2 regions of the Claveliimonas sp. genome follow, and region 1 is predicted to be linked to the other one. Evidence: predicted binding sites of a transcription regulator. Region 1 holds the regulator's gene; the other holds the start of a gene.
The links. The regulator Rex, encoded in region 1, represses fermentation and respiration genes when NADH is low (regulators of the CRP and FNR family bind a similar motif). The targets are predictions, from matches to a motif close to ATTGTTAANTANTTAACAAT.
Positions count from the first base shown of each region.

Region 2: the regulator Rex is predicted to act here: its motif matches at 5,923-5,942, upstream of WJ238_RS07715 (aminoglycoside phosphotransferase family protein).

Region 1 is NZ_JAYAZJ010000035.1:6,429-14,597, forward strand. Features, by position in the region: gene alr (alanine racemase) at 1-365, opposite strand, end outside; gene WJ238_RS01615 (NAD(P)H-hydrate dehydratase) at 370-1,866, opposite strand; gene WJ238_RS01620 (redox-sensing transcriptional repressor Rex) at 2,006-2,656, opposite strand; gene abc-f (ribosomal protection-like ABC-F family protein) at 2,822-4,744, shown strand; gene WJ238_RS01630 (magnesium transporter CorA family protein) at 4,747-5,658, opposite strand; gene ppk1 (polyphosphate kinase 1) at 5,677-7,734, opposite strand; gene WJ238_RS01640 (substrate-binding domain-containing protein) at 7,748-8,169, opposite strand, start outside.
Region 2 is NZ_JAYAZJ010000082.1:25,580-33,748, forward strand. Features, by position in the region: gene WJ238_RS07685 (amino acid ABC transporter permease) at 1-579, opposite strand, end outside; gene WJ238_RS07690 (basic amino acid ABC transporter substrate-binding protein) at 613-1,389, opposite strand; gene WJ238_RS07695 (undecaprenyl-diphosphate phosphatase) at 1,505-2,332, opposite strand; gene WJ238_RS07700 (Cof-type HAD-IIB family hydrolase) at 2,369-3,241, opposite strand; gene WJ238_RS07705 (DUF1444 domain-containing protein) at 3,222-3,812, opposite strand; gene WJ238_RS07710 (3D domain-containing protein) at 3,925-4,965, shown strand; gene WJ238_RS07715 (aminoglycoside phosphotransferase family protein) at 5,052-5,807, opposite strand; gene adhE (bifunctional acetaldehyde-CoA/alcohol dehydrogenase) at 6,058-8,169, opposite strand, start outside.

The DNA.
Region 1 (8,169 bases):
AATTTTTGTGCCCTCTTGGAAATATCTTCTGCCATTTCCAATGTATAGCAGGTCATACGTACTTCCTGCTCTATCATAATATCCCGCTGATCCGGGAAAATACAGCCCAGAACCAAAACCGGCTTCTTCACCTGATTTTTCTTCAATAGAACAGCCTCATCCAGAGTGGCAACTGCATATCCCCATATATAATCTTTTTCTTCCATTACATATCTGGCAATCTGCACGGCGCCATGGCCATATCCGTCCGTCTTGATCACGCCGATCATCTTCGTTTCTTCTTTGATGTTTTGCTTCATCATATCCAGATTATATTCCACTGCGTCCAAATCTATTCTGGCGCAGACTCTGCTGTATTTTTTCATACGATCATTCCTCCAGTCTTTTCAGAACAGTCCCGATATTTTCCGCCAGGTCTCTTGCAAGCACGCTGTAGCTTCCCTTCTCCCTTTTTGCCTCATCTCCTGCCAGTCCGTGAAGGTAAACACCTAGGACCGCTGCATCAAAACAGGACATTTTCTGTGCAAGAAGACCTGTGATCACACCTGCAAGAACATCTCCGCTTCCTGCCTTTGCCATAGCCGCATTTCCTGACAAATTCACAAAAGGATGCTCCCCGGGACTGAAAATACACGTGCGCGCATCTTTCAGTACACATGTAACATCATATTCTCCGGCAAACTGCTTTAATATTTCCATTCGGCTGTTTCGAAGTTCTTCCACTGATTTCCTTGTTATCCTGGACATTTCTTTCATATGGGGAGTAAAAATAAACTGACCACGGACAAGATTTTTCATATAGCGGCTGTGCGCAGATAAAAGATTCAATCCGTCCGCATCCACAACACAGGGAACCTCTACATTTTCCAGTGTTGCCTGTAAAATCCTCCGTGATTTGTCGCTGGTTCCAAGCCCGGAACCAATACTCACCACATCCGCCCATTTCAGCAGCTGCAAAAGTTCCCGTTCGTCAAAGAAATCATAACAGCGAACGATTGCCTCCGGAAGAAGCGTCTGCAGTACAGCCCGGTTATCCTCTGACGTATAGATCTGTACCAGACCTGCCCCCGTCTTATAGGCCGCCAGTGCGCCCAGATAAGCTGCTCCGGCCATTCCTTTGCTTCCGGCGATAATAAGAACCTTTCCATAAGTCCCTTTATGAGAATCCTCTCTGCGCTTCGGCAGCATTTTCGCCGCATCCTCCTGCTCCAGCGCATAGGCTACATCTCTGTCCCCCGGCATCGCTGAGACATCGACTCCTATATCCGTTACCTTTACTTCTCCGGCAAACTCCTTCCCCGGATAAAGTACACAGCCAAGTTTTTCACACTGAAAACTGACTGTCAGCTCTGCCCGGAAAGCGTCGGTTACAACCTCTCCGGTAGATGTGGAAACTCCGGAGGGTACATCTACTGCCACTTTTTTCCCCTCTGACCGGTTCATCGCCTGAATACATTCCAGGTAATGCCCTTCCACACGCCTGCTAAGCCCTGCCCCGAATATGGCATCGATAAGCAGGCTGCATTTTCTCTCCGTAAAACCTTCCTCTATGGTTCCTCCTGCCTCCCGGAAAAGCTGAATCTGCCTCTTTGTCTCTTCGGTACAATGATCAGGGTTTCCCACCATACAGGCTGATACTCCCGCTCCTCTTTCCAGAAGAAGTCTGGCGATAGCAAATCCATCTCCGCCATTATTTCCGGATCCGCATACAACACATACATCTGACAGATCTGCATCTGTTTCACATACCGTTTCTACAAAAGTTCTTGCCGCCCTTTCCATCAGGATAAGAGACGGCATTTTTTTCTCCCGTATCGTATACCCATCCGCTGCCTTCATTTGTCTTCCATCCGGCAAATATCTCATACTGTCAACCCCCTTTTTATTTATTTTATTTATATAGAACAAAGAATCCGCAACAGGAAACGAAGTTTTCTATTGAAAAAGCGTGTAAAGAAAGCCTGTCCTTTCGCACACGCTTACTTCACACGCTGTCATATCCCCGCTATTTTTCAGCCCTATGTTCCTCGTTGTAACGGCTGATATTATAGGATAATCTCATCAGACTTTCCGATAAGTGTACATTTTCCACGATCACGTTATCCGGCAAATTCAGATCTGTATGGGCAAAGTTCCAAATCGCCTTTATCCCATAGTCCACCAGCTGATTTGCCACTTCAATTGCCTTTGCCTTAGGTATGGTGAGGATTCCGATCTCAATATCACTGTTCTTCATAAAATCTTCCAGCTCATCCATCATATAAATAGGCACTCCACGAATTGTCATTCCCTTTAAAGTAGGATTAACATCAAAAATGCCTTTTAATACAAATCCCCGCTTTTCAAATCCTGCATGATTCGCCAGAGCATGACCCAGATTTCCTGCCCCGATGATGATCATTCCATGTTCTTCCTCCAAACCGAGGATCTTTCCTATCTCTGTATAAAGATATTTCACATTATATCCATATCCCTGCTGGCCAAATCCGCCGAAATTATTTAAATCCTGCCGAATCTGGGATGCAGTTACCTGCATTCTCTTACTCAGATCATTTGAAGAGATACGTTCCACCCCATTTTCAAGCAGTTCTCCTAAATACCTGTAATATCTTGGGAGCCTCCGTATGACTGCCTGCGAAATTTCTCTGCTTTCCACTCTTTTCACCTTCCCAATCTTTTTCTGTCTACATTATATAGAATTGTTTGTTCAAAGTCAAATTTTTGTTCGGAAAACTTTGGAATATTAGATTTTATATAAAGAATTGCAGAAAATTGACACCTTCACAAATCACCGATATAATAGTCCCGGAGGTATATATTTATGATACTAGCATGTCATTCAATTGAAAAAGCATTTGGTGAGGATGTCATTGTAAAAAACGGCTCCTTTCACATAGAAGAATATGAAAAAGCAGCACTTGTTGGGATCAACGGAGCTGGAAAATCAACAATACTGAAAATGATTGTGGGAGAACTGCCACTTGACGGCGGTAGCATTACTTTATCGAAAGGAAAATCTCTTGGCTATCTTTCCCAGCACCAGAATCTCTCCGGAGGAAACACTATTTACGAAGAAGTACGCACTGCCAAAGCGGAGATCATATCACTGGAAAAAGAGATCCGCCGAATTGAACAGGAAATTCCCAACCTTGCGGGCGAACAACTTACTGAGCGACTGAATACTTATCACCGTTTGTCTGACCGGTTTGAACGTGAAAATGGCTATGCCTACGAAAGTGAAATTGTGGGAGTACTCAAGGGGCTTGGTTTTGACGAAGAAGAATTCTCCAAACCGGTAGACGCTCTTTCCGGTGGTCAAAAAACACGTGTAGCATTAGGCAAACTTCTTCTTACAAAACCGGATGTCCTTCTTTTAGATGAGCCTACCAACCATCTGGATCTTAATTCGATCTCCTGGCTGGAAACTTATCTTCTGAATTATTCCGGTGCCGTGCTTATCGTCTCCCATGACCGCTATTTTCTCAATAGAGTGGTAACAAAGGTCATTGAAATTGAACAGGGTTCCATTATGACCTACCTTGGCAATTACACAGATTACTCCCGTAAAAAGCAGCAAATCCGTGAAGCAAGGATGAAAGAGTATCTCAATCAGCAGCAGGAGATCCGCCATCAGGAAGCCGTGATCGAAAAGCTCCGCTCTTTTAACAGGGAAAAGTCAATCAAGCGTGCAGAAAGCCGGGAAAAAATGCTGGAAAAAATGGAACGCATAGAAAAGCCTGCGGAGCAAAGAACAGATATCCATCTGGTGCTGGAACCTTCCTGTGTCAGCGGAAATGATGTTCTTTCCGTAGATCACTTAAGCAAATCTTTTCCGTCCCAGCCCCTTTTTGAAAATGTCAGCTTTGAAATCAAAAGAGGCGAACATGTAGCGGTAATCGGAGATAACGGAACCGGCAAGACAACCCTCCTTAAAATCCTGAACCGGGTTTTGCCTGCTGACAGCGGAAGCTTTACACTTGGGACAAACGTGCATATCGGATACTATGACCAGGAACATCATGTTCTTCATATGGAAAAAACTATATTTGAAGAAATTTCAGATGCATATCCTTCTCTTACAAACACGGAAATCCGCAATATGCTGGCTGCTTTCCTCTTCACGGGGGATGATGTTTTTAAGCTTATCGGAGATTTAAGCGGCGGAGAGAGGGGACGTGTTTCCCTGGCAAAGCTTATGCTTTCGGAAGCAAATTTCCTCATTCTTGATGAGCCTACCAACCATCTGGATATCGCCTCCAAAGAAATTCTGGAAAACGCTCTGAATAATTACAAAGGCACCGTCCTCTATGTGTCCCATGACCGATATTTCATTAACCAAACGGCCACCAGGATCCTGGAACTTGTAAACAAAACATTTGTCAACTATATCGGTAATTATGACTATTATCTGGAAAAGCGGGAGGAATTGACTGCCGCATACGCGTCAGTTCCATCCTGTGATAATGCCCCGGCTGCCGAAGCAGCCTCCGAAGCCAAGTTAAGCTGGCAGGAGCAAAAAGAAGAAAAGGCACGGGAACGGAAACGACAGAATGATCTGAAGAAGACAGAGGAACGCATAACTTCTCTGGAGGAACGAGACGGACAGATTGATGAGCTGATGGCGCTGGAGGAAGTATATACCAATTCTATACGCTGTCAGGAACTTGCCAGAGAAAAAGCTGACATCGCTGCTGAATTGGAGGAACTGTATGAAAAATGGGAGGCTCTCGCCTCCCAGGAATAAAATCAGAGAATTTTTTTCTTTTTAAAGATTAAAATACAGACAACAATAACGATCAAACTTAGTGCAATAACGCCGGGATATCCGTTTTTCAGCTCCGGCATATTTTCAAAATTCATACCGTACCATCCGGTAATTAAGGTGAGGGGGAAGAAAATGGTGGACAACACAGTCAGAAACTGCATATTACTATTCTGTTTTGCATCCACCTGTGCCTGATACAGATCTCGCACCTGCTGTGCGTATTCCAGCAAATGGGCAGTCCTCCCCATCAGCCGGTCTGCCCGATTGGAAAGTGTCCCGAAATATTTGAGCTGTTTCTTGGCGAAAAATCCATTTTCATTTTCCTCAAGCTCTGTTCCCATATCCATCATTTCATCATAATAGCCGCGAAGTGTCAGAAGTTTTCTTCGTATCGGCATCAGTTCCCTCTGGAAATTTTCAATTTTCCCCTGCATGACGTCTTCTTCCATGCGCATAAGGATTTTCTCATACTGCATCAAAATTTCCTGATCTCTGCTCATAAATTCAGCAATAAAATTATATATGAACCGTTCCTTTGTTTCTCCTTGATGGGTCTTTTTTCTTTTGATCCTTCGGATCAGCCTCATAGAAAAATCTTCATCATCTACAAGTACAACATGATCTTGATTCACAAAAAAGTAAATGCGGTATCTGCTTCCAAGCACGTCCAAAAGCCTGGGGATACAAAGTGTACCCGCCAGGCATTCCTGCTGTGTTTCCAGTTTACAAAATCCTATCTTGTTGGTCTGTATTTCATTTTCATACTGTATACCTGCCAATTCCAAATCCCGGCGGGCATTTTTGGAATCAGTGAGAAATACAGCCGGAGGCCTTGTCTCCTTCCATGTTTCTGTCTCAATCTGCTCCAGCCTCTCTCCGAGTTTCCATATCATTCTACCACCACTCTTATCTTACATTTGTCCTGCCTTTTCGTAAGCCTCCTCATAAAAGTATTCCTGTGAGTTTACTTTAACTGTGTCAGGATCCTCCATGCGAACAAAAAGGTAACTGCCGTCAGCCGTTTCGTGCCGTGCCTTCTGATTGTCCCTCAACATAAGATCAAACATAGCCTGAAGTCGTTCTTTCAGATTCTGCTGCTGCACAGGCGCCGCCACTTCTACCCGGCGCACAGTATTCCGAGTCATAAAATCTGCAGAGGCAATGTAATATCTGGCCCGCTCGCCGCATCCGAAAATATAGATTCTGGAGTGTTCCAGAAATCTTCCGACAATACTGATGACACGGATATTTTCTGTTTTTCCCTCTACCTGTGGAACCAGACAGCAGATACCGCGAATCACCATATCGATCTTCACTCCTGCTTCCGACGCTTCTATCAGTTTATCAATAATTTTTTTATCTGTCAAAGAATTTAACTTTAATCCGATATAAGCCGGCTGTCCTTCTTTTGCCTGCCTTATCTCTTCGTCCATCATTTCCAGGACCCGGGACTGAAGGCATTTTGGCGCTACTAAGAGGTGACTGGAACTTTCCACAGTCTCACCTTTTGACAACGCCTGGAATACAGCTGATGCTTCCATGCCAATATCCGGATCTGCCGTCATAAGAGAAAGGTCTGTATACAGTCTGGAGGTCTTTTCATTGTAATTTCCTGTTCCGATCTGAGTGATATATTCAATCTTTCCTTCATTTTTTCTCGTGATGAGACAGAGTTTGGAGTGCACCTTATAGCCTTCCAGACCATAGATCACCTGACAGCCTGCCTCTTCCAGACGTCTTGACCATTCGATGTTATTTTCCTCATCAAATCTGGCACGCAGCTCTACCAAAACGACAACTTCTTTTCCGTTTTCCGCTGCTTCCACCAATGCCTCAACAACCTTACTTTGTTTTGCCAGACGATAGAGTGTCATTTTAATGGAAATCACGTTTTCATCCTCTGCCGCCTCATTTAGCATCCGGAGGAACGGACGAATGGATTCATAGGGATAGGAAAGCATTTTATCCGACTCTCTTATCTGCTCTATAATTCCTCTTCCATCTTCAAAAGAGGAAGATTTCTGTGGCGTGCGCTTTTCAAAAAACAATTCCGGGTTCTTTCTTAGCATATCCTGGATTTTAGAAGAAAAAGACAGATCAAGGGGTGTGCTTTGACGAAATACTCTGGCTTCCTCTAAATCAAGGTATTTACAGAGAATACCTACGATATCTCCGTCCATCTCCCTGGACAGTTCCAGCCGGACCGGAGAAAGTTTTTTTCTTTTTTTAATTAAATCTGCCATAAATTCCCTATAATCCAAATCTTCATCATATAAGGCGTCAGCATCTATATCTGCATTTCTCGTTACGCGGATCAATGATTTGGCCCTGATCTGATAGCCTTTAAAAACTCTCGGCATGTAATGCAGAATCAGTTCTTCAGCCAGCATATATGTTCCTGACCTGTCCGGAACTGCAATCAGCCTTTCTACCATGCTATTTGTACAGGGAATGATACCGATCCTCTGCTTCTTACTCTTTGTTTCCAAAACAGCTACCGCGTAAATTTCTTTATTTCTAAGAAACGGAAATGGCTGACGCTTTCCTACTACGGTAGGTGATATTAAAGGCTCAATCTCCATGGCAAAATATCTTTCCATATACTCACTTTCGCTTTTTTCCATACTTCTGAAATCCGTAAGGGAAAATCCCCACTCTTTCAGACGTGACATCAGTTCTTCATAAACTTTGTCACGGCGTTCATTTAATATATGAACTCTTCTCAAAATTTCCTCAATCTGCTCCTTTGCAGTCATATTGGTCTTATTATCTTTGATTTTTTTGCCAAGAAGGCTTTGGTCCTGCAAAGAACCAACCCGGACCATAAAAAATTCATCCAGATTAGTCTGATAGATAGACGCAAAAGAGAGCCTTTCACACAAAGGGACCTCTTTATTCTCCGCTTCCTCCAGCACTCTTTCATTAAATTTCAGCCAAGATAACTCTCGATTCATATATACATTATCCATTTCTCTTCATCCTCTATTCTTGTGTATTTTCCCATTTACTGATTTTTCCAGTGTAAATTTTCTCCAGTGTATCCATTGAAATATCTTCTGTCGGATTTTTTTCATTTACGATTACACGGATCCCGTCTTTTGCAACTGCTTCTGCTTCTAATACTTCTGTCTCATATTGATACAGCTGCCGGGATACCATAGCAATATCACATTTTCCTGTCAGTACATCTGTAATTCCTTTTGAAGAATCTGATACTTCCACCTCAATCTGTGCATTGGAATTTTCTTTCTCATAGTCATCTGCCAACTGCTCTATAACCGGTGCCAGAGTTGTGGAGCCGTGTATTTTTAAAGTACCGGATGCCTGATTAGATAAAAAAATCTCTTTACCTCCTATGGGCACAAAAAACTCTGATACGGTTTCCTGTCCCTTCCCCGTCACAT
Region 2 (8,169 bases), on a different contig from region 1:
TGTCTGGCTTCGGATAATATCTCCGCCCTTGGTGAGATCCTGCAGGGCAATATATCCCGATACAGAAGTCTCTTTTAAAAGTACGATAAACTCATTTCCAAGCGCCGGCAGGACGTTTTTAAAAGCCTGCGGCATTACAATATAAAACATTGTCTGACTGTATGTGAATCCAAGGCTTCTTCCTGCCTCCATCTGTCCGTTGTCAATGGACATGATACCCGATCGGAATATTTCCGCCACATAGGCCCCTGAATTAAATCCAAATGCCATCACCGCCACAATAATCTTATCAACTGAAACACTGGCAAAGATGACGAAATATATGATCAGCAGCTGTACAACAACAGGCGTTCCCCTGATCACAGTCAGATACAGCTTGCAGAGCAGATTGAGAATACGAAGCTTACCTGTCTTATCATACGTAGAACGCACAATGGCCACAAGAAGTCCCAGAACAATGCCGATAAGCACGGCCAGAAAAGTTACCTGAAGCGTTACTTTCAGGCCATCCCATATAAATCTCCACCGCTCATCTTTTATAAAGTTTAAATAAAATTTCTCTTGCCATTCCTGCAACATAATTTACACCTTATCTATTGGTCCGATCATGAATTAGTCTTCATCTGAAGTAATATATTTTGCAACGATCTCATCCAGTTTTCCGGATTCTTTCAGATCTGCGATCGCTCCGTTGATCTGCTCAAGCAGCTCTTCGTTATCCTTTGCCACAACAATCGCGTACTCTTCCTGTGTATATGCCTCATCCAGGATCTTTGTTCCTTCTGCGGACTCAACAAACTTCTTAGCCGGCTCACCGTCGATCACAACTGCATCGATCTTATCCTGTGTCAGAGCCTGCACTGCCTCAAATCCTTTGTTGTATCTTTCTACTGTAGCATCTTCGATATCAGATACATACATATCTCCTGTTGTTCCCAGCTGAACACCGATCTTCTTTCCTGCCAGATCGTCCGGTCCGGCAATCGTACTGTCCTCATTTACAATGATTACCTGTGTCGCTTCCGCATAAGTATCTGTAAAGTTGACTTCCTTCTCACGATCCGGATCCACCGTCATACCTGCTGCTCCGAAATCAGCTTTTCCGCTTGTTACAGCAGCAATGATAGAGTCAAATGCCATATCCTCGATCTTCAGCTCCATACCCAGCTCATCTGCAATTGCATTGGCAATATCCACATCGATTCCTACGATGTCCTGTCCTTCATAATATTCATAAGGCGGAAATTCCGCATTTGTTGCCATAACAAGAGTATCCTTTTCCTCTGTGCTGTCTCCGCCCTCTGATGATGAATCACTGCTGCCGCATGCTGCAAGACCGGCCACACATGCTGCTGCCAACATTACACTGATTACTTTTTTCCATTTCATATTCCTTTTCCTCCTGATTATCCCCATTTATTTTAATCATTTATGCGTATAAAAATTCAAGTCTAGTACATATTCTAACACGAAACCAAGAAAAAACAAGTATCTTTTTGGATTCTTATGCAATTATCAACTGAACCAGTGACACGATAATGATAATAGCACCCAGCGCTATCCGGTAATAACCGAATATTTTGAAATCATGCTGCTTGATATAACCCATCAAAAATTTAATTGCAACAACAGACAATCCAAAGGACACAAGACATCCCAAAGCAAGCATTCCCGCTTCTTTCGCTGTAAAGGACAGACCAAAATTCACCAGTTTCAAAAGACTTGCACCAAACATAGCCGGAATTGCAAGGAAAAAGGTAAATTCCGCTGCCGTACTTCTTGAAATTCCAATCATCAATGCCCCTACGATAGTAGCTCCTGATCTGGATGTTCCCGGAATAAGGGCAAGCATCTGAAATACACCGATCCAAAGCAGCATCTGCACAGATAACTCGGATATTTTAGTTACTTTTGGTCTCTGATGCTTATTTCTATTTTCCACAACAATAAACAGAACACCATATACGATCAGCATCACTGCCACAGGAAGCGGCTTATAGAAAACAGCATCCAGGTAGTCATTAAAAAGCACACCCACAATTCCTGCCGGGACAGAAGCGATCAGCACTTTGATCCACATCTGCCATGTCAGCATTTTCTGTTTCTGTGTCTTTCTCGGAGAAAATGGATTCAGCTTATGGAAATACAAAACTACAACTGCCATAATTGCCCCCAGCTGAATGACAACATTAAACATTTCCATAAAAGCATCACTTAAATCCGGCTTAAGAATATCTCCCACCAGAATCAGATGGCCGGTACTGCTGACCGGAAGCCACTCTGTAATACCTTCCACAATCCCAAGGATAATTACCTTAATCACATCTAACATTTTCGCTCTCCTCTTTCATTTTGTCATTTTCCGGCATCACACATCCCCATCCAGCACATATTTCTCGATAGCGGCGGCCACGCCTTCCTCATCATTTGACAGAGTCACTTCATCTGCTGCTGCCTTAGCCTCTTCTACTGCATTGCTCATTGCAATACCCAATCCGGCTTCCTGCAGCATAGCCGTATCGTTCCGTCCGTCTCCAAAGGCCATGATCTCTTCCCGTTCAATGCCAAGAATTTTTCCCAGCATCAAAATCCCTTTGCCTTTATTTACTCCTTTGGCATTTACTTCTATATTATTGCACAGCGCTCCTGTAATCTCAATATCCAGAATATGATCTTCTACTTCTTTCCAGGCTTTTTTACAATCCTCCTCCGAAGAAAAAATGGCCTGTACTTTATCGGTAGGCAGCTTCTTCCTGTTAAAAAGCTCTGTTACATTTTCAACGGGCCGACGCGTATTCAGTATGTATGCAGCCATGGGAACTCTTGGTACAAAGTCCCCCAGCCTATTAAGAGCGCTTTCTTCCGTATATCCCACTCCATTATAGTACACCTCCAGGAGTGCGTCATACTTTCCGCATATTTCCAATACCTTTTTCCCGTTTTCATAGGATACCTGATCCTCATAAAGGATACGTCCCTCCAAACTGTCCACGATCCGGGCACCATTTGCAGTAACTGCATACCTCACTCCCGGAAATTCCATAACCTCTTTTGGAATGCCGGAGAGAGGACGCCCTGTTGCAGGCAGAACAACAATGCCCTGTTCGATCGCTCTCCTTAAAACATCCTTTGTACGATCCGTCAGGACTTTATCGCTGGTAAGCAAAGTACCGTCCAGGTCGAGTGCGATCATCCTGATCTTTTTCCCCGTTTTCTTTCTGTCAGTGCTGCATTTTATCATATACGAGCAGTTCCTTTCCGTCTTTTGTAAAAATCAAAAGTTCTGTACTGATTCTATCCTGACTTCTTTCATATGCCTCATTTCCGAAGTCGATCATCTTGCCTACTACTTCCTCCTGTTTTGCCGGGGCAAACAAAACCAGATCCTTGGAAGGCACCATGAGCACAAGATCATCGTCCAGCTTCTCGGCACACACATTCCAGATGTGCTGCAGACACAGAGAGCTTGCTTCATGATGGCCGTCGGCTACAATGCCAAACCCTCCGTACCATGTATTTGACACTACAAATTCTATATCTCTTGCAAGGTTTTCACAGGCTGTATAGTAAAGCTGTTCTATGTCGAAGTCAGGAGGAAGCATATTGTCCTTAATGATTTCATATGCATCTTCCCCTCTCTGTATAACCAGCAAAACCGTCAGCTCTCCTGCAAAGGCGATCAGCGGCGTATCCTTTTGGGAAATGTTTTTCCCGTTCAGCGCATGGCTGTCTCTTAGTTCATACTTTACCCATGGATAAATTTTGTCTTTTATATTTTCCATAAGATAATGTTCTTCTTCATATTTCTTCATCTGTTTCCCCTCCGGTATGATAGATTTTTCATGTTTTATCATAACAAAATTTGCGTAATAAAGCAATTTGTTGTATAATAGATACGCACTCGCCGAAAGAAAGGATATGTATATGATTAGTACAAGATTAAAACGCATGCTGCGCGTCGGCCTGCTTGCCGGATGCATAACAGTCATGGGGTGTACGAGCATTCTGGTATACGCAGACCCTTCTACGGAAGAATTAGAAAAACAAACAGATGGATTAGAGAACGAATTAAATAATCTGAACAAAAAATTGAATACTCTTAGCGGCGAACTGGAAGATCTTTCCTCAAAGATGGAGGAAACCAGCTCCGCAATGAAAGTTACACAGGAAAAAATGAAAGAGGCACAGGCAAGAGGCGAGGAACAATATGAAGCAATGAAGCTTCGGATCAAATATATGTACGAGGCGGGAAATACAAGTTTTATTGAACTGCTTTGTTCAGCAGAAGATATGGCTGATTTCCTGAATAAGACTGACTTCATCCAAAATGTCAGCGAATACGACAGGGAAATGCTCCAGGAACTGGAGGATACCCAGAACGAAATCAAAAAAGAAGGTGACACCTTAAAGAAACAGCAGGAAGAACTGGCTGATATGCAGGAACAGGTAAATGCTACCCGCACTGAACTTGAAAATGAAATTTCTTCCAAATCCAGTGAATTGGAAAAATATAAGGATCAGCTGCAGGCAGCAAAAGAAGCCGAAGCCCTTCTTGCACAGCAGAAAGCCGCTGAAGAAGCCGCGCGTCAGGCGCAGCAGAATGCAGCTCAGGATGCCCAGCAGGGCTCTTCCGGATCAGGATCAGGAGGCTCCAACGTTTCCACCGATGGAAAGCAGAGCCTGGGGCGCTTTAAGATCACGCACTACTGCTCCTGCTTTTACTGTACCGGTTCCTGGGGCGGTTCTCATACAGCAAGCGGTACAGTTCCCACAGCCGGTCGTACAATTGCAGTAGATCCAAGTGTAATTCCTCTCGGTTCACAGGTCATCATCAATGGACATGTCTATACGGCGGAAGATACCGGCGGTGCGATTAAAGGAAACAAAATCGATATCTTTGTCAGTGACCATGCTACTGCTCTTGCATATGGTGTATATTATGCCGAGGTTTATCGTGCAAACTAAACCGTTCAGAAAAAGGATGCGTGTCCCGCAATTGACACGCATCCTTTTTACTCTTTTATAGCGTTTGGCTTTCCCCTATCAGCAATTTATTGATAATCCATAACATCGATCCACTGCATCAGAAAATCCTTTTCCAGCTCATTGTCTTTTGTAAGCTGTGCAGCTGCGACAATAGGCAGCCACTGCTGCACATACTGAACTGCTATATCTGACTTTCTGCAGAACATCTTAAGATACAGGTCTGCTGCCTTTTGATCCTTCAGGGCAAAAAGCAGATAACTCATTGCCGCGTCAGCGCTGGCATTTCCGATCGTTGCATGAGCCCAGTCTACAATTGACATCTTTCCATTTTTGCCTACAATAATATTACTTGGATTAAAGTCCCCGTGGCAAAGCTTATCATGCCTTGGCATGCTTTCAAGACGGGTAAGCAGTTCATATCTCTGGCTTGCATCCAGTTCTTTGATGCTGTTGATCTGCCGGCGCAGTTTATCTTTAATATTGGATAACATAGGCGCCTTCTTAGAATGTACTTTCACCTGAAGATCCACAAAATCCTCCATATATTTATCCAGATTCTGCGGATCTACTTTCATCATTTCCTCCAGAGTCTTCCCTTCTCTGTATTCAAAAAACAGTGCCCATTTTCCGTCTATATTTTCTACCTTCTGTAGCTTAGGTATATCCAGCCCACATTCTTCCACACGGGCATTTTCCAATGCTTCATTAAAAATATCTACCTTGGGGTGTTTTTCACTGAACAATTTGATAATACTGTCCTCACACTGATATACTTTCTTGTATGGACGTTCCACGATCAGTCTGCATTTTTCCATATCCATAAGCTTACCTCCTTTATAAGTGTTCCGTTTTCCTGTTATCTATATTATACTCCTGCCTTTTCTATTTTTAAATACATTTTGATATTTTTTTAACTTATTTTTCTATTTTATTTTTATTGTTATTTAATTAACATTTTCAAATATGTGCTATTTCCTTTTTCTACAAGAACCGGCATATACACGAACACCATAGAAAGAGGCGCACCCAGCCGGGCACACCTCTTTCTGTGAGAAAAACTTATGAGAAAAACTATTTGCCATAATAGCATTTAAGATAAATGTCTTTCATTTCTTTCATCAATGGATATCTTGGATTTGCTGCGGTACACTGGTCATTGAATGCCTGTTCTACCATTTCATCCAGCGTATCCAGGAAATACTTTTCATCGATGCCATATTCTTTAATCGATTTCTTAATACCGATCTTTTCTTTCAGATCTTCCAGTTTTGCAAGAAGGTTCTCGAATACTTCCTGATCTGTCTTGCCCTGACATCCTGCAAAACGTCCAAGCTCTGCATATCTTGCCAGCGCATGAGGATACTGATACTGTGAGAATGTTCCCATTCTGGTCGGAGCTTCCGCTGCATTGTAGCGCATAACTTCTGTCAGCAGCACTGCATTTGCGACTCCATGCGGCAGATGATGGAATGCACCAAGTTTATGAGCCATAGAATGGTTCAGTCCCAGGAAGGCATTTGCAAATGCCATACCTGCCATACAGGAAGCGTTTGCCATCATTTCACGGGCATGAGGATCATTTGCTCCATTTTCATATGCTGACGGCAGATTATCAAATACCATCTTAACTGCCTTCATCGCAATTCCGTCTGTATAGTCTGTTGCCATAATAGAAACATACGCTTCAATCGCATGAGTCATAACATCAATACCGGATGCGCTTGTCAGTCCCTTTGGCTGTGTCATCATATTATCTACATCTACAATCGCCATATTGGGCAGTAATTCATAATCAGCGATAGGCCATTTTACGCCTGTATCTGCATCTGTAATGATTGCAAACGGCGTCACCTCAGATCCGGTACCGGAAGATGTCGGAATCGCTACAAAGTAAGCTTTTTCTCCCATCTTCGGGAAGGTATATACTCTCTTACGGATATCCATGAAATCCATTGCCATATCTTCAAAGTTTGCTTCCGGATGTTCATACATTACCCACATGATCTTGGCAGCGTCCATTGCGGAACCGCCTCCTAAAGCGATGATCGTATCCGGCTCAAACTGTCTCATCTGCTCTGTACCTCTGCGTGCACACTGCAGTGTCGGGTCCGGTGCAACTTCGTAGAAGCATGTATGCTGGATTCCCATCTCATCTAATTTTTCTTCGATCGGAGCAACATAGCCATTCTTATAAAGGAATGTATCTGTAACGATGAATGCCTTTTTCTTGTGCATTACTGTTCCCAGCTCATCTAATGCAACTGGCATACATCCTTTCTTAAAGTAAACCTTTTCCGGTGTTCTGAACCAAAGCATATTTTCTCTCCTCTCGGCAACTGTCTTAATGTTGATCAGATGTTTTACTCCAACGTTCTCTGATACGGAGTTTCCGCCCCAGGAACCGCATCCAAGAGTAAGAGAAGGCGCCAGTTTAAAGTTATAAAGATCACCAATGCCACCCTGTGAAGAAGGTGTATTGATCAAAATACGGCATGTTTTCATTGCTGCTGCATGTTTTGCAATTTTTTCAGTCTCTGCCGGATGTACGTAAAGGGCTGCTGTATGTCCGTATCCACCGTCTGCAACAAGTCTTTCTGCCTTTGAAAGTGCTTCATCAAATGTTTTAGCCTTGTACATTGCAAGTACCGGCGAAAGTTTTTCATGTGCAAATTCCTCAGAAATATCAACAGATTCTACTTCACCGATCAGGATTTTTGTATTTTCCGGCACATCAACACCTGCCAGCTGTGCAATCTCATAAGCGCTTTTTCCAGGAATTTTATTATTCAGCGCACCATTGATAATGATAGTCTTGCGTACCTTATCCAGCTCTTCCCCTGGTTTCAGGAAGTAACATCCGCGGTATGCAAATTCTTTCTTCACTTCTTCATATACACTCTCCAGTACAGTTACTGACTGTTCCGAAGCACAGATCATACCATTGTCAAATGTTTTGGAATGGATGATAGAGTTTACTGCATTTCTGATATCTGCTGTATCATCAATAATGACTGGTGTATTTCCGGCGCCTACACCTAACGCCGGCTTTCCGGAGGAGTAGGCCGATTTTACCATTCCCGGTCCGCCTGTTGCCAGGATGATATCCGCATCCCTCATAACAGTGTTTGTAAGTTCCAGCGAAGGAGTATCAATCCATCCGATAATCCCTTCCGGAGCGCCTGC